Regions from separate parts of the Paenibacillus sp. IHB B 3084 genome, predicted to be linked through region 3. Evidence: riboswitches for the same ligand, from Rfam matches in the RefSeq annotation. Region 3 holds a riboswitch; each other region holds the start of a gene.
What was found. Region 3 has a riboswitch for thiamine pyrophosphate ahead of ASL14_RS09910 (ABC transporter substrate-binding protein). Riboswitches for the same ligand answer to the same signal wherever they lie in the genome.
Positions count from the first base shown of each region.

Region 1: another riboswitch for thiamine pyrophosphate. It lies ahead of ASL14_RS26590 (thiamine phosphate synthase); the one in region 3 lies ahead of ASL14_RS09910 (ABC transporter substrate-binding protein).
Region 2: another riboswitch for thiamine pyrophosphate. It lies ahead of thiM (hydroxyethylthiazole kinase); the one in region 3 lies ahead of ASL14_RS09910 (ABC transporter substrate-binding protein).
Region 4: another riboswitch for thiamine pyrophosphate. It lies ahead of thiC (phosphomethylpyrimidine synthase ThiC); the one in region 3 lies ahead of ASL14_RS09910 (ABC transporter substrate-binding protein).

Region 1 is NZ_CP013206.1:53,421-57,634, forward strand. It holds gene ASL14_RS26570 (ThiF family adenylyltransferase) at 1-8, opposite strand, end outside; gene ASL14_RS26575 (thiazole synthase) at 5-772, opposite strand; gene thiS (sulfur carrier protein ThiS) at 775-978, opposite strand; partial or broken gene thiO (glycine oxidase ThiO) at 975-2,131, opposite strand; partial or broken gene ASL14_RS26590 (thiamine phosphate synthase) at 2,187-2,785, opposite strand; TPP riboswitch at 3,083-3,191, opposite strand; partial or broken gene abc-f (ribosomal protection-like ABC-F family protein) at 3,279-4,214, opposite strand, start outside.
Region 2 is NZ_CP013203.1:5,234,194-5,238,407, forward strand. It holds partial or broken gene ASL14_RS29690 (DsrE/DsrF/DrsH-like family protein) at 644-943, shown strand; gene ASL14_RS24495 (metal-sensitive transcriptional regulator) at 1,020-1,286, shown strand; gene ASL14_RS24500 (right-handed parallel beta-helix repeat-containing protein) at 1,330-2,106, opposite strand; gene ASL14_RS24505 (hypothetical protein) at 2,274-2,501, opposite strand; TPP riboswitch at 2,576-2,685, shown strand; gene thiM (hydroxyethylthiazole kinase) at 2,739-3,557, shown strand; gene ASL14_RS24515 (DUF421 domain-containing protein) at 3,658-4,214, shown strand, end outside.
Region 3 is NZ_CP013203.1:2,107,529-2,111,742, reverse strand. It holds gene ASL14_RS09925 (ABC transporter ATP-binding protein) at 1-31, opposite strand, end outside; gene ASL14_RS09920 (ABC transporter permease) at 95-871, opposite strand; gene ASL14_RS09915 (MTH1187 family thiamine-binding protein) at 868-1,161, opposite strand; gene ASL14_RS09910 (ABC transporter substrate-binding protein) at 1,431-2,477, opposite strand; TPP riboswitch at 2,671-2,780, opposite strand; gene ASL14_RS09905 (pyridoxamine 5'-phosphate oxidase family protein) at 3,047-3,481, shown strand; gene ASL14_RS09900 (bifunctional 2',3'-cyclic-nucleotide 2'-phosphodiesterase/3'-nucleotidase) at 3,704-4,214, shown strand, end outside.
Region 4 is NZ_CP013203.1:1,779,956-1,784,169, forward strand. It holds gene thiC (phosphomethylpyrimidine synthase ThiC) at 1-1,471, opposite strand, end outside; TPP riboswitch at 1,653-1,765, opposite strand; gene ASL14_RS08335 (IclR family transcriptional regulator) at 1,919-2,662, opposite strand; gene ASL14_RS08340 (alpha/beta hydrolase) at 2,962-3,999, shown strand.

The sequences.
Region 1 (4,214 bases), on a different replicon from region 3:
GCCTTCATGCCTGAACCAAGCCTTCTGTCGGGCTGCTTGCCGAGGCATAACGTTTTACAGGAATCATGCCCGCCTCAAAACCGTATCTGCCCGCGCGAACAGCCAGCTTCATCGCTTCAGCCATTTTTACAGGGTCCTGAGCTCCTGAGACAGCTGTATTCAACAGCACGGCATCTGCCCCCAGTTGCATCGCCATTGCTGCATCTCCAGGTGAGCGAATACCGGCATCGACGATAACTGGAACCTCCGCTTGTTCAATAATGAGCTCCAATGAGAACGGGTTTAGCAAGCCGCGTCCGGTACCAATGGGGGAAGCTCCAGGCATAACGGCATGTACACCAAGCTTTTGCAGCCTTTTGGCAAGAATCACGTCATCCGATATGTAAGGCAGCACGATAAAACCTTCCTCCAGCAGTTTTTCGCTGGCCTTGAGCGTTTCAAAAGGATCAGGAAGCAAGGTCTTGCTATCCCCAATGACCTCCACCTTAATCATATCGCACAGACCTGAGGCTCTCGCCAGCTGAGCGATACGCACTGCCTCATCCGCTGTCGTCGCTCCTGCCGTATTAGGCAGCAACGTATAACAACTCAAATCCAGCGTATCCAGAAAATGTTGCTTATCCCGTTCCTCCAAATTTAATCTCCGCACGGCAAACGTCAATATTTCGGTCTCCGCAGCTTCCACAGCTTTGGATTGAATATCCAGATCGGGGAATTTTCCTGTACCCAATAGCAGCCTTGACGTAAAAGATGCTTTGCCAATCGTTAACATGATTAACCGCCTCCCACAAAATGTACAATTTCCAAGCTATCTCCATCCTTCAGTACCGCTTCATCATGATCTTCACGAGTCAATATGTGACGATTCAGCTCCACCACTACAGTTTTCACTTTCAAATCCAGCTCTTTCAGCAGTTGATCCACATGAATGATCCGATTGGAAAAGGTCATGTTCTGACCGTTAATCGTCAGCTTCATTTGCTCGCCTCCTTTATACGTTCAGGAGAAAAGCTGCTTATTCCAAGCTCAGCCACACCAGCCCCTTTTAACAGCGCTGCAATCGCACGCCCGGTAGCTTCGCTCAGCAGCACACCGTTCCGGTAGTGTCCGACCGCAGTATATACTCCGTCCACGCCGGGAACAGCTCCAATACAAGGACGCCCCGCCGCTGCCTGCGGACGCAAGCCTGCCCAAGTGCGTATAAAAGAAGCTTCATGGACGCGAGGCAGCCAGGCAGAAGCACGGGCCAGCAGCCCCTCCAGGCTTCCAATGGTGACCTCTTTGTCATACAGATGTGGCAGACTCGTCGCCCCAATCCAAAGCTCGTTATTCCGCTTGGGCACCAGGTAAATATCATCGGCGTAAATGGTATATTCCAATGGATGATCCTTCAAGGAGACTGCAACAGCCTCACCCTTGACCGGATTAAGCGGATATTCAAAACCAACCTGCTCCAGCAGTCTCATACTATCCAAGCCTCCAGCAATAATGACCTGTTCGCAGTAAAAAAAACCACTGTCTGTTTGTACGCCACAAACTCGCCCATTCTGTACTACGAGTTGCTCCGCCTGTGTACCAGAGCATATTGCTGCTCCCAGTTCGACAGCTGCCCCGTATAAGCACGACAAAGCTGGGCAGGAGAAATCTGTGTCTCCTTTGATCGGTATATAGCCCCGATCACTTGACCATCCAAACCTGGAATTCGGCGGGCCAATTCTCTGGCATCCCACCACACAGGATGATCACCCTCTCGCGCAATAGCCGCATTCCAGCGTTTTTGCCCCTCTGCTTCCGAACGGAAGGGAGTCACAAATCCTTCTGTACGGAATTCCACCGAAACACCAGACAAACGCTCCAGGTCACGAACCAGCTCGGGAAATGCATCCCGGCTTGTGCGGGCGAACTGTGCCAACTCCGGGTCGGTGAATTCTTCACTCTCTGCTGCCAGCATCCCTACCGCAGCCCCTGAGGCTCCCCCGCCCGGAATGAATCGTTCCACCAATATCGTACTGCGACCCTCCTTGGCCACATGATAAGCAATGGAGCTACCGATGACACCTCCACCAATCACCAAGCATTCAGCGTGTCCAATAGCTTGTGCCTCTGTTTTTATCTCTGGCATATGTTCCATCTCTCCTCTCCACTAACGATTCTGCTTGCAGCGATCTCCTACTTTCGTTTCACCACTACAGGCTGTGCACTACCCGATCCGCCATTCGCTTGTACGCCATCGCAGCCGCAACGGGGACTCAGCCTCCCAGATGCCAGACATCACCGCAATTCCGCTTGCACCCACAGTATACAGCTCGTGAATATGGCGTGGTTGTATGCCGCCTAGAGCAATTACAGGGATGCTCAGCAGCCTGCATATGCGCTCAAGCTGTACTATACCTCGCGGAGTGACCCCCGGCTTGCAGTGAGTCTCATACACATGACCATAGAATACATAATCCGCTCCTGCCTGTTCGGCAGCCTGTGCCTCCTCCAAAGAATGCACCGACACCCCGCAGTGCGTACCCTCTGGAAGTATACTTTTGACATCCTCAACAGGTAATCCGTTAGCCGGTAGCTGGATAGCTCCAACGGAGGTAAGCAAAGCAACATCCACTCGGTCATTTACTGCAATTTGCTGTAAAGGAACTCCTCGATTCACCATACTGCGGGTTAAAGCAAGCAATTCAGATGCGCCCTTCTGCTTCAAGCGCACGTGTACATAATGAACATACGGATGAATAGCAGCAGCCACTTGGGCAGTATGTGCATGTGCACTGGAATCGCCTTCCATCGTAATTACGTGCAATTCGATCTCATTCTCACCTCACAATGGACTAAATGGTTGTAAGCTGACCCTGTATCTTTACAGTCTCATATCGTGCTATACGGTATGGACTAGCCACGTTTACCAGCAAAAAAATGAAGGGGTACGATATATGAATACGAACATATGAACACGAACGAAAACGCAAAAAAACCACTTCCCAAAGGAAGTGGTTTAACGTACGTCCAATAACCGAACGGACCATCATATCCGTATACGTATATCGTCCCACGAACAAACAAAGTAATGATTTTCGTTACCTCGTTTGTACGGCGCTCACTTCCCTACGCTGGCATAACCCAGATCAGGTGCAAAGGGTCCGAAATCCGTTTATTCCGTCTCAGCCGCATGGGCGGCTCCCCTAGTGTAACTATTTTATTGTATCAGCTAAAGATAGCTTAGCATATTTTCCTAATCCTGCAAACCCCGCTTCTTGTGAAGCTTGCTACAGAACTGGATATTAGTTGACTTTACTTGACCATTCTTCCACATTCCACGTTTTGGTTACCCAATCCTCGTAAAAGTCCGGTTCGTGAGATACGAGCAATACCGTTCCTTTGTATTCCTTCAAGGCACGTTTCAGCTCATCCTTCGCTTTGATGTCCAAGTGATTAGTAGGCTCATCGAAAAGCACCCAATTGCTTTCCCGCATTAGCAATTTGCATAGGCGGACTTTGGCCTGCTCACCACCACTGAGCGCGGATAGCGGACGGGTGATATGCTCATTTTTCAAACCGCAACGCGCCAAATGCGCCCGTACCTCATGCTGGTTCAAGTGCGGGAATTCATTCCACACATCCTCAATCGGTGTAACTTTCTCTGCGCGTACTTCTTGCTCAAAATAAGCTGGCTGCAAGAAATCCCCTTGATAGGTCTTGCCGCTGATCGGCGGAATTTTTCCCAGAATGGTTTTGAGCAATGTCGATTTACCGACACCATTGTAGCCCACAATCGCAATTTTATCGCCACGTTCAATCGTCATGGACATTTTAGGCAACAGGGCATGGGTGTAGCCAATTTCAAAATCAATACCCTCAAATACCGTTTTCCCACTCGCACGTGCTTCTTTAAATTGGAATGTTGGCTTAGCCGCTTCTTCCGGTTTATCGATGCGCTCGATTCGATCAAGCTGCTTCTCACGACTCTTCGCCCGACCTGACGTAGAGGCGCGAGCCTTATTGCGTTGAATGAAATCTTCCTGTTTCTTAATAAAATCCTGCTGCTTCTCATAAGCTTCAATATGCTGGCTTTTGTTCAGGTCCGCCATTTCAAGGAACTTTTCATAGTTGGCTGAATAACGGGTCATTTTGGCAAATTCAAGATGATAGATGACATTAACGACCTGATTCATAAACTCAGTATCATGAGAAATAAGAATAAATGCATATGGATAATC
Region 2 (4,214 bases), 2.4 Mb from region 3:
TGAAAGCCGCGATGGCAGCATCACGGAGCTGAGTGAAGGCGGTAAAGTTCACGCACGCTTAGCAGAGCTTTACCAGACGAATCCGGGTTTAAACCTGCAAAGTGAGACTGAATTCAGAAATAGAGTAACTGCTAACTTACCAGAACACCCTAACGCCTATCAAGAAATTCGGCAGACCAACATGGAAGAAATAACACCTGCGGAAGAAGAACAGCGAGACATGGAAATGGGACCTAACCGCTGTGCCGTACATGACAACTAAAGTGGGGGTATGATGGATATTCTCCTGTATGGAGTCATGGTGCTTCTGGGTCTGATCGGATCATTCTTTTCCGGTTTGCTGGGTATCGGCGGAGCCATTATCAATTATCCGTTATTACTTTTTGTCCCGGCTGGCTTGGGCATAGCACATTTTTCAGCACAAGAAGTGTCCACGATTAGCATGTTTCAGGTCTTCTTTGCTTCATTAGCGGGAGTATTTATGTTAACCGTGCTCAAGATTCCTACCCGAACGACCATCGCATCCTCATTCGCTATTGTGTTCATTTCCGCCATTGGCGGTGTCATTGGCAAAATATCAACGGGTCAAATTCCGGTTATCGTAACTGTTTTTACGGTATTGGGAAGTTTGATCGGCGCACCTCTAGGCTCCAAATTTGGCTGGATGATGCCGCGTGGACCCCAAAAGCTTGCATTGTCCAAAATGAATTTTGCAGGACTCGGCCCACAGATGATCAAGCATGTCATGAAAAAGCATAATGCGCTTTCCCTTCCGCAGCTTATCGAGCTGGCGCAAGAGCAGGGGATCAAGCTGGTGGCCTGCACCATGACCATGGATCTGCTAGGACTACAACAGGAAGAGCTGATGGACGGTTTGGAATATGCCGGAGTAGCTGCCTACCTGGGGGATGCTTCGCAGGGTAAGGTAAATCTATTCATTTAGGATGTCCTTATTATTTTTTTGGTTTATAATATACCTATACATGTATATGATTAAATCAAAAAGGAGTGTATACCTGATGGATTACAATTATAGTGATGAGCTGAAAACACGCCTGAGAAGAATTGAGGGTCAGGTGCGTGGGGTGCTTCGTTTAATGGATGAAGGACAATCCTGTAAGGACGTAGTAAGCCAGTTATCCGCCGTACGCAACGCATCCGATAAAGCGATTGCCCAGATCGTGGCAGAGAATCTGCAACGTTGTATATCGGAAGAACAAGAGGCTGGTGGAGATACAGATAAACTTGTTAAGGAAGCGATCCAGCTTCTCGTAAAAAGTCGTTAAGGAGCTGTAGTCCGACTTGAACCTCAGAATGGGTAGGACAATATTATTTCCCGAAATTATTGCCCTCAATCCATAAGGGATGCTGAACATAAGTCCCTAAAACTCGATTAAAATACACTCGATTGTGAGAGGTTTCTTTCGTAACCCGAATACCAAAATCCCCATTTCCCTTGGATATGATTTCATTTAAATAAATACTGGATTGTTGAACATCCGTTTCCAGATAAATCCCGTTCGAATCACTCGTCCAATCACGAATTTTACCACGACCTTTCCAGGCTCCAAAATTAGAAATGATATTATTGGAAATATTGATTTTAGAACATCGCAAAACCTGGATGCCCGAGAAATCAGGATGATCAATCGTGTTGAACATCACGTTAATATGGTTAGAAAGCTGATCCAGTTCAATGCCAAAAAAGCGGGTATCCCAAATCTTATTGTACATAATCTCTAATCCATGGTATCGACTGCCTAATGAAATTGGGTGCTCTAAATTACGTGAAACGCGAATCCCTGAATTGATTGAACGAAGGATGATGTTCCTTTCAATGCGGTTGTTATAAGCGGGCAATGAATAAGAGATACCTGAGAGAGGAGAATCCTTAATGAGATTGCCCCATACTTCGGAATCACGACACATATAAAAAGAGATCATGGAGCCAAATACATTGTTATTGCGCACCTTACCATTTTTCTGAAGAGAAAAGGATAGGCCATCCCCTATAAAATCAGAATATAAGGTGTTATTTTCAAACACATTTTCATTATCGAGATGATTTTCTTCTACTGCTGCAATCGTATCTGCACCTGGCGTCACCTGTGGACCCGCAAAGTATACGGCAAAAATACTTGCAGCACCTAAAATCTTATTTCCTTCAATGCGGGTACGGTTAGAGGATGCAACAACAAGAGCTGCTTGAGCAGAGTGAGTGAACGTATCCAGGGTTAAGCGGGTAATCGAAACATCATCGGCGTTTATTTTGATTAAATCCTTTGAAGGATCGGCTTGGCGAAGTATCGTTTGTTCAATGGATTCACCCTGTATTTTGTAGTGTGGTTTTGGATCAATATAGTAGTAGAAACATTGTAAATACCGTTTTTTATTAAAATATTTGTTTCATTGGATGCTAAAGCTTCAATTAGAGAAAGATAGTCACCCGAGCCATCAGCGGCTACAACAGCAGACGGGGAAGAAGCAATAGATGGGTCCAAAAGCAAACCTCCAAACGTTTTTTACATGATCAAAATATCTGTTGATTTTTGTATGACGAACCCGTAACATTAGAAAAAAATATAACGGGAGCCTGTGGAAGCAAGCTGAGAGTACGACTAAGCCGTCGTAGACCGTGTGAACCTGTTGGATAATGCCAGCGTAGGGATAGAAGTGTATACATATGTATAGGCCAACAGTCTTTCACAGGTTCCTGAAGAAAGAGGGTTGGTTTTTTTATGTTAGATCAAATGGCTTTGTTACTACAAAATATGCGGGATACGAATCCGCTCGTTCACAATATAACCAATGTGGTCGTCACCAATTTTACGGCAAACGGACTGCTCGCGCTCGGCGCTTCACCAGTTATGGCATACGCCAAAGAGGAAGTCGCAGATATGGCCCGAATTGCGGGGGCGCTTGTACTTAACATTGGTACGTTAAATGAAGAACTTGTAGAGTCCATGATTATGGCTGGTTTATCGGCTAATGAACATGGGGTACCTGTGCTGTTAGATCCCGTGGGCGCGGGAGCGACCCCATTCCGCACAGCCTCCGCTCTCCGGATTCTGGATCGGGTCAAGGTGGATATTGTTCGCGGTAACGCTGCTGAAATTGCACAAATCATTGGCGAAGACATACAAATTAAAGGTGTCGATGCTGGAGAAACAGGCAATTTGAATATTTCACAACTTGCAGTCAAAGCAGCCCATCAACTGAATACAATTGTTGCAATCACCGGCAAAGAAGACGTCATTACCGACGGCCGTATAGGGTGGATCATTGAGAACGGCCATAGCATGCTTACCAAAGTTACGGGAGCTGGTTGCCTATTAACTTCGGTGCTTGGCGCTTTCGCTGCTGTCGAAAACGACAGACTTACTGCTGGCATGGCAGCACTTGCCGTATATGGCGTTGCTGCTGAAATGGCAGCAGAACGAAAAGGTGGGGAAGGACCAGGAAGCTTTCAGATCGAGCTACTTAATATGCTGTTCGCGGTAACGCCGGAAGATGTGCGCCAGTACGGTAGGGTGCGCGCATTAGAGCGGATATTCTGAACACAAGAGGATAGAAGGTGAAATGAACTACTGTTTATATAGAAATGGACAGGTGTAATAACCCGTAAGGAGAAATAACTTCTTGCCGGGAGGTGTATGTATGGAGGTATTCGTCACGATTAGTGTCAAATTGATCATCAGCTTTTTTGGTTTGTGGATTATTGCTTTTATTACAGGGCGGAAAACCCTCAGTCAGTTAACACCGCTCGATTTTTTAACGTCATTGGTTTTAAGCGAAATTATGGGGAATACACTATACGACGATAAGGTGAGCATTGGGCAGCTTTTGTTTGCTTTGGCACTGTGGTGCGCGCTGTCCTACTTTTTTGAGAAGGCAACGACCCATTTTGTAAGATTTGGATATATGGCGGAGGGCCGGACTGTGCTGCTCATCGATAAAGGCAAGGTTAATCAAGAAATGCTAGAAAAATACGATATTGAGTATACACAGTTACTTTCCATGCTTCGGCAGCAAAATATTTTTTCTCTTCGTGAGGTCAGGTACGCCACGTTGGAAACGAACGGCTCACTATCAGTCATGCGCAAACCCGAATACGAGCCGCCAACCGCTCAGGATATGGGGATAGGTGTGCAGCCTGATTTCTTTTCCGTTACGGTCATCGATAAAGGAAAGCTGCTGAACGAATCCATGAGGGG
Region 3 (4,214 bases):
GCGGTGATAAGTCAGTCGGATGCAGACTCATACGCACACGTCCTTTCTTTGGTATCATGGGTTTCCAGCGTATGCTGGTCATATCATTTGGAAGCTATTCCTGATCGGGTTTCCAGCGTACCAGCCATTTTTCCAGCAGTAGAATAGCTACGAACATTAGCAAACTGAGTGTAACAATGATGCCAATGGCGGCAAAAATCAGATCCGTACGGTAGGCTGATTTTTGCAGATTCATATAATATCCAATTCCTTCACTGGCTCCGATCCATTCAGCAATGATTGCGCCCATCACGCTGTAGGTGGCGGCAATCTTGATGCCCGAAAATACTTGCGGCAGGGAATGTGGTAACTCCAGCTTCATAAAAATAGCCATGCGGCCTGCGCCCGACATGCGCATATAGCTCATCATCGTGCGGTCCGTCCGTGTCAGCCCGTCCATGGCCGCTACAGCCACGGGGAAAAAGCAGACCAGTGTAATCACCATCAGCTTGGGCAAAACGCCAAAACCAAACCACACCATCAGCAACGGACCGAGAGCGATGGTCGGAATGTTTTGACTAAGAATGAGCAGCGGGTACAGAGCCGATTTGAGAAAAGGGATGGTATGAAGAACGATAGCGATCAATAGCCCTGTCGCTGTACCGATAGCAAATCCTGCCAGCGTTAAGCGAACGGTAGCCCAGGTATGTGCGCTAATCAGCACCGATTGGGCCATTCCTTCCTGCACGATCAGGGACGGAGCAGGCAGTATCCATGATTCCACATGCCAATAGGAAACCGCTCCCTGCCAGGCCGCTAAAAAGAAGAGGACCGCCACAAGGGGCGGCCATACGCTTTTCCACCAGGATGCGTTTTTGCCTTTCGGGTTCATGGGCGATATTTCTCGGTCAGCTTATCCATGCTGATACCCTGCGGGTTATGTGCGATTTTGATCTGTGAAATGACACTTGGACTGCCCGCTTCTGTCAGTGCCTCGTGCATGTCCTTAACCACTTTCAGCAGCTCATCCAGCTCACCTTCCATGGTTGTGTCCAATGGGTTCACCTGATGTTTGACACCAGAGCGCTGAATAACTTCAATCGCCTTATCTACATATGCGTAAGAGTCCTCGTTATTGGGGGTTTTAGGAATCACTTGAATACTGAGCAGTGTGTTAGCCATGTGAATTCACCTGTCCTTTATTTGGAGTGTTTTTAGGGAAATATGGTGGTTTAAGGGGGGAGACCGCTTCGCGTTTCATTTGATCTTACGATCGCTGTTGCCGTGGGATTCTTTGAATAGTTTAAAAGGTGAGAATCCCACGGCAAAGGCGAACGCTGCGCTTCTTCAGATTCAAATGAACCGCTGCGCTGCCAACCACCTTAAAAGCAACATATTATCGGGTTTTGTTGGTGTGGAATTTTTACACATTTAGCGTTTTAACAAAATGATTAACGCTTGGGCAGGAAGTCGTTGGTAAAGGCTTTATCGACTTCCAAGGGTTTGCTGAGCAGCTTGCGCTCATACATCCAGTCGGAGTAGTTTTTCCATACCTCCGCTTTTTGTACGCCCCATTGGGTGGCATCGTCCTGATAACGTGGGCTTAGCCATTTTTGGCTGGCGAGCACCAGCTTTTTATCCAGCTCCGGAACCGCTTTGGTCAAGATATCTGCGGCTTCTTCCGGGTGAGCGATGGTATATTCATAGCCTTGAGCGGTTGCGTCCATGAAGGACTTGACCAGCTCAGGATCATTTTTAATGGTCTGTTCGTTGCTCACGATGACAGGTGTATAGTAATCCAGGCTTTTGGAATAATCTTTTACATACAGCATATCCAGTGGCTCACCCCGTAGTTGGGCTTCAATCCCGGTCCATGCGTAGAAAATCCAGGCAAAGTCGATATCCCGCTTCACGGCTGTAAAATAATCGGCATTGCCCATGTTGATGATCTTCACCTTGCTTACATCACCTTTGTCTGCGTCCATGATGGATTTCATGACCGCTTCTTCTACGGGCGAACCCCAGCCGCCGTAGGTTTTACCTTCAAAATCCTTCGGGCTCTTAATCCCGCGGTCAACCGGGGCTGCGAAGCCTGATGTATTATGCTGAATGACCGCAGCGATGGATACGAGCGGTACCCCTTGCGTACGAGCCTGTGTGACGCCCTCCTGATAGCTGATACCAAAAGGTACAGCATTGGAAGCAACCATTTGATCGGCTCCGCCTGAGCCGGGTTGAACGATCTGGACATTCAAGCCTGCTTTTTCATAAAATCCTTTGTCCTTGGCGACATAGAGGCCCGTATGATTCGTATTTGGCGTCCAGTCGAGCACGACTTTAACGTCCTTGAGTCCCTTTGTCGGGGAGGATGATTGGGTGTTGGCGGCAGGAGTCTCGCCTTGTGGGGCAGAGGGGGAGCTTCCGCCGCAGGCGGTCAGGGTCAGGGCCATTAACCACAGGCTGATCAGCCCGAGGCTTAACATTTTCATGCGCTTCATCGTTGAGTTCTCTCCTTTATTACCCGTAATCCGTCGGATCAGACAGCTTATGTTTCCCATTTCACAAAAATAACTTCTGCCGGACGCTATCTGTTCCAACAACATCATCTTCAACAAAAAAAGCGCCCCGATGTTCCGGGACGCTTGCGCATGTATATACCAAAGTAAGGGATGGGCCTGGTCAAAGAAAAGGCGCATCTTGCTTAAGCATTCCTACGCTGGCATTACCCAGATCAGGTTGTAAGGGTCAGTGTCTTGGGACACACTCTCAGCCGGCCTATTCCAGCACCCCTGGCATTGTATAGTCGAATGGGTTATTCATTCGGGTTTACTACGACGATTATATGCCTAGAAGGCGGGTCTGTCCAGCATATAGGAAGAAGTGGCGGTTCATTTTCCAAACGACAGGGTACACTTTTACTGTGAGCTTTGTTCTGAAAATGACCATGATTCAATCGCTTAAAGTTGTTTTTCAGAATAGCTACGCAGGTATGGTTTGATGAGCTGGTGTTGGATCATGGCATAGGCCTTCAAAGGAATTCTAATTTGCGAAAAGGAGTTGTTGTACCGTGGGTAAAACGGAAACATTGGATCGCAGCCAACTGGAACAAGCCATTGTAAAGGCTTTGGATAACAACAAATTTTGCTCGTTGGGTACGGTAGAGGGCGGCAAGCCGAAGGTACGCTATATGGCTCTTTTTAACGAAGGGTTGAACATCCATCTGGCGACAGATCGCAAAACACATAAGGTGGAGGAGCTCAAGGACAACCCAAACGCTTATCTGCTGCTGGGCTATGAGGTTGGCGGTACAAAGGAAGTCGTAGAGGTTGAGGCGACTGTCCGTGTAACGGCTGACGAGGGATTGCGCAAACAAGTGTGGAATGATTCGTTGAAGGAATGGTTTTCTGGCCCGGATGACCCCGATTATGTCATTCTGGATGTAAATCCGACTCGAATTGAGTATGTGGGCAAGCAAACCGGACGTCAGGTGTGGGAAAAATAGAAACGGATAGAGTATGAGAAAACCAGCAATTCTCCGAGTTTTTTGGGAGGCTTGCTGGTTTTTATGTTTGCGAAAAATTAATTATTTTTTCATAAATAAATAGGGTAAATGACTACTCTTTTGTCCCGCGTTGGATTAAAATAGAAATGGTGGGTTCTAAACTTACATATATGTGCAAAAGTATGTGTATGAGGCCTACACCTTAATGAGGAGGGATATATTTTGTTATTTCATAAAAAATGGTTTAAAGGGTTTACAGCAGCCGTCGTAGCCTGTAGTATGCTGGTGTTTTCAGCCGCTCCGTCTTGGGCTGCCAGCGAATCCAAGGATAGCGCTACAGTGAATTTGCGGATCATGGAAACAACGGATATTCATGCGGCCTTGATGAATTACGATTACTATGCGGACAAGGAAACGAACGAATATGGCTTGATTAGCACAGCCGGACTGATCCAGCAGGCGCGCAGTGAAAAGAGAAACAGCCTGTTGTTCGATAACGGCGACTTGTTGCAGGGCAATCCACTGGGTGATTATATGGCCAGAAGCAAAACCTTCGAGAAAGAAGGCGGTGTCCATCCGGTCTACAAGATGATGAACTTGATGGACTATGATGCGGCTACGGTGGGGAACCACGAATTTAACTATGGTCTCGACTTTTTGGAAAGATCGCTCAAGGGAGCTGATTTCCCTTACGTAAATGCGAACGTGTATTACGATGATGGGGGCCAAGGTA
Region 4 (4,214 bases), 330 kb from region 3:
CAGCATGTGCCGCAATTTTGTACGTAATAACACCTTCACGAACGTCATCCTTGTTCGGCAGACCCAAATGCTCCTTCGGCGTAACATAGCACAGCATGGACGTCCCGAACCAACCAATCATCGCTGCCCCGATCGCCGAGGTAATATGATCATAGCCAGGTGCAATATCCGTCGTGAGCGGTCCCAGTGTATAAAAGGGAGCTTCCTTGCAAATCTCCATTTGCAGGTCCACATTCTCCTTGATTTTGTGCATCGGGACATGTCCCGGCCCTTCAATCATAACCTGAACATCATGCTTCCAGGCAATTTGCGTTAACTCGCCCAACGTATCCAGCTCAGCAAACTGTGCTTCATCATTCGCATCATAGATACTGCCTGGACGTAGACCGTCTCCGAGGGAAAAGGCCACATCGTAGGCTTTCATAATTTCGCATATTTCTTCAAAATGTGTGTACAAAAAGTTCTCCCGATGGTGCGCAAGACACCAAGCCGCCATGATCGACCCTCCACGGGACACAATTCCCGTCATTCTGCTTGCCGTCAACGGAATATACCGCAGCAGCACGCCCGCATGAATTGTAAAATAGTCCACGCCCTGCTCCGCCTGCTCAATCAGCGTGTCACGATACAGCTCCCATGTTAGCGCCTCTGCTTCGCCGTTCACCTTTTCAAGCGCCTGATACAGCGGTACAGTCCCAATCGGCACAGGGGAGTTACGGATGATCCATTCACGCGTCGTATGGATATTACGGCCTGTGGACAGGTCCATGACCGTATCCGAGCCCCAGCGTACAGCCCAGGTCATTTTCTCCACTTCTTCCTCGATGGAGGACGTAACCGCAGAATTACCAATGTTCGCATTAATCTTCACGTGAAAATGACGACCAATCACCATCGGCTCACTTTCCGGGTGATTGATATTTGAAGGCAAAATAGCTCGTCCTGCCGCCAACTCCTGCCGCACAAACTCAGGCTCCACCCCTTCGCGGATGGCCGCAAATTCCATTTCGGGCGTAATGATCCCTTGCCGCGCATAATGCATTTGCGTTACACTACGCCCTTGCCGCGCACGGAGCGGAAGGTTGGTGACGCCGGGAAATTCAGCCGTCTCCCGTTTGGAGCCGGGCTTCAACCCGTTATCCTCCGGCTTGACGGCGCGCCCCTCGTAAACCTCCACATCACCCCGTTCCAGTGCCCAGGCTCGCCGTAATGGAGGCAACCCCTTACGGATATCGACCTGATAGGCTTCATCGGTCATGGGACCGCTCGTATCGTACACACGCAACGGCTCATGATGCTCCGTGCCCTGCGGCGTATGTGTGGGATGCAGGGCGATTTCACGCTCCGGTACGGCAATGTCCGGCCGCGAGCCTTGAATATATACCTTGCGGCTCCCTGGAAAGGGCTTCACCCCTCCTGTCTGTTCATCCACTGCGTTCCCTACTGTTCCTTCTGTTTCTGTCGGTTTCATTGTCCATTCCTCCCGTTTCGATGAAATGACACACCGATCCGGAACCATCCCCAGGCTGGCTATCTATGCAAAAAAGCCGGTTCCCCAGGGAACCGGCTAATCTAACGAACAGCTATGCAGACGGCTACGCACGCGGAAACATACTCCGATGCATTGCCGTAGACAGCGGCTACGTATACATTTCAATGGCCGATTACTTCCCTACGCTGGTATGATCCAGATCAGGTGCAAAGGGTTCGGAATCTAGTGCAATTCCATCTCAGCCCGGTATTACAGGCTCCCCCAGTAACTGTGATAATTCTATTCGCATGAGGCGGCTATAATTGACAACCCGCCATCCCCATCAGATTACTTCAAATTTACGGCTTTGGCAACCCTTCTCTGGTCCCTTTTTCCAAGATCTCCTGCATCATTCACTTAGATTGCCCCGGTTCCTCTCAATCCTTGCTACGGAAGCATAAGCCCCATTTCTTTTGCCGCCTCAATCAAAATCGGTGCAAAATCATGCAGCGTCTCGGGCGCTAGTCGGCTGACCGGACCAGATACAGATAAGGCCGCAGCGACCTGTCCCTTCCGATTCACGATAGGCGCAGCCACAGCAGCAGCGCCCGGCTCCCGTTCCTCATAGCTGGTCGCGTAGCCCTTCTCACGAATATCCTGCAATTGAGCCTTATAGACCTCCGGGTCTACCGAGGGCGGCCATTCATCCCCGCTTAGAAGGGCTTCCAGCTCCTGCGGCGGCATAAAGGCCGCCAGCACCTTGCTGGAGGCTCCTACAGCCAGCGGCATGCTTGCACCCACTGGCGCAACGCGGCGGATCGCCTGATTGCTCTGCACGGCCTGAATGCGGATACGCATGCTGCCATCGCGCAGGTATAGGCTGACCGTTTCACCCAGACGGTCACGCAATCCTTCCATCGCTGGCTGTAATAGGATCGCCGGCTCGTCGCTTTGCGACAGATGGGTGGACAGCTCCCATATCCGGATGCCGAGCCGGTATTTTTCCGTTGCGGGATTCCGAACGACAAAGCCCCGATCCTCCAGCGTGGTCAGCAGCCGATGAACGGTACTTTTATGTAAACCAATTTTGGAAGCAATCTCTGTTAGACCCAGATCGGAATCTCCGGTAAAACACATCAGTATATCAAGCGCACGCTCCACGGCGCGAACCGTTAATTTACGGTCTTCCATTGTGAACCGCTCCTCTTTGTTCCATATTCGTTTCACACCATGAAACATGGTTACATAAATTATATAGAATAGTCGCGGCTACTGTAAACCAATGTTTTTATGACAGCCATATTACAGAACGAGAACAAACATCGACAAATCTTTGCATCATTTTTACTTTTCCGGTTCAGCCGTTGACTTTGGATAACACGCATCATACGATAATAGGTATCTATACGGACATAAACTATCATTTTCAAGTGGAATTGTACCTAGAATTCTATGAAACGAAGTTCATTTTTATAGAAGGAGGCTCTTACATGATTTCGACATCCCAGCGCAGCTCTCAGCTACAGCATGCTGTCCAGGAGCCGTCCACCCCACTGATCAACCCCCGGCTGCTGCGGATCAAGCATGTTGTCATTGCCTTGCTGCTGTCGGTCGTATTTTTTCTGTTGTTTTGCTTTATTACCCTGCACGCCTATATCGCATGGGTACTGACGAATCCAACCGTCGCGCCACTGTACTCGAACCCGATGCAGGCCAAAGGCATGCCCTACGAGGAAGTCAGCTTCCCCGCCAAGGACGGCAGCCGGGTGGTGCAGGGCTGGTATATCCCGGCAGATCAATCGAAGAAAACGATTATTTTCAGCCACGGTTATGGGGCCAACCGCGAAGAAAGTTGGATTCCGATGTATGATCTGGCGCATTATGCCCACCGTTTGAATTTTAACGTTGTCATGTTCGATTACGGATTCGCATCACAAAATAGCAAAGCCGTCGCAACCGGAGGCAAAGCGGAATCCCAGCAGCTTCTCGGGGCCATCCAGCTTGCGAAGCAACGCGGCTCCTCGGAGATTATCGTATGGGGCTTCTCGATGGGGGCAGGGACCGCCCTTCAGGCGGGCCTGCAAACCAACGATGTGGACGCCATGATTTTGGACAGCACCTTCTTGCTGGAGCCGGATACGCTGTACCATAACATTCATAATCAAATTGATCTGCCTCGCCATCCGTCTCTGGAAATTCTGGAGCTGCTGTTTCCAGTCTTGAACGGTACCAGCCTGCATCAGATTCCATATCAAGAGGTCAAAGCGGAAAACTATCCGTTCCCGATCATGTTCGTGCATGGGACGCAGGATGAAAAAGCTCCTTACCCGATTGCGGAAAAGCTCGCTGCCAATCAAACCAACCCGCTTTCCAGTGTATGGATTGTCAAAAACGGGCTGCATGAGCTTATTTTCAGGGAGCATCCACGTGAGTATTTGCGGCGGGTATCGACGTTTTTAAGCGGTGTACAAGAGTTGGAGGACAAGAAAACTATCGCTAATGCCAGTAAACAAACGACTACGCAGTAATGGTTCTATTTTAGTAGCCATACTCCTTTCAACCTGGAGAAGCCCGTCTGTGGACACTTAACCCGTGCCGCAGCGTGGCTTCTTTTTTGCATCCAACTATGTATCCATTTGCCCCACATTACATATCGCGCCGGAGCCGGGGAGTTTGTAGACATATTCCCGATGAGACGGCGAATATACTGGGTACGTATGCATCCGGGTCAGGTTCTTGGGAC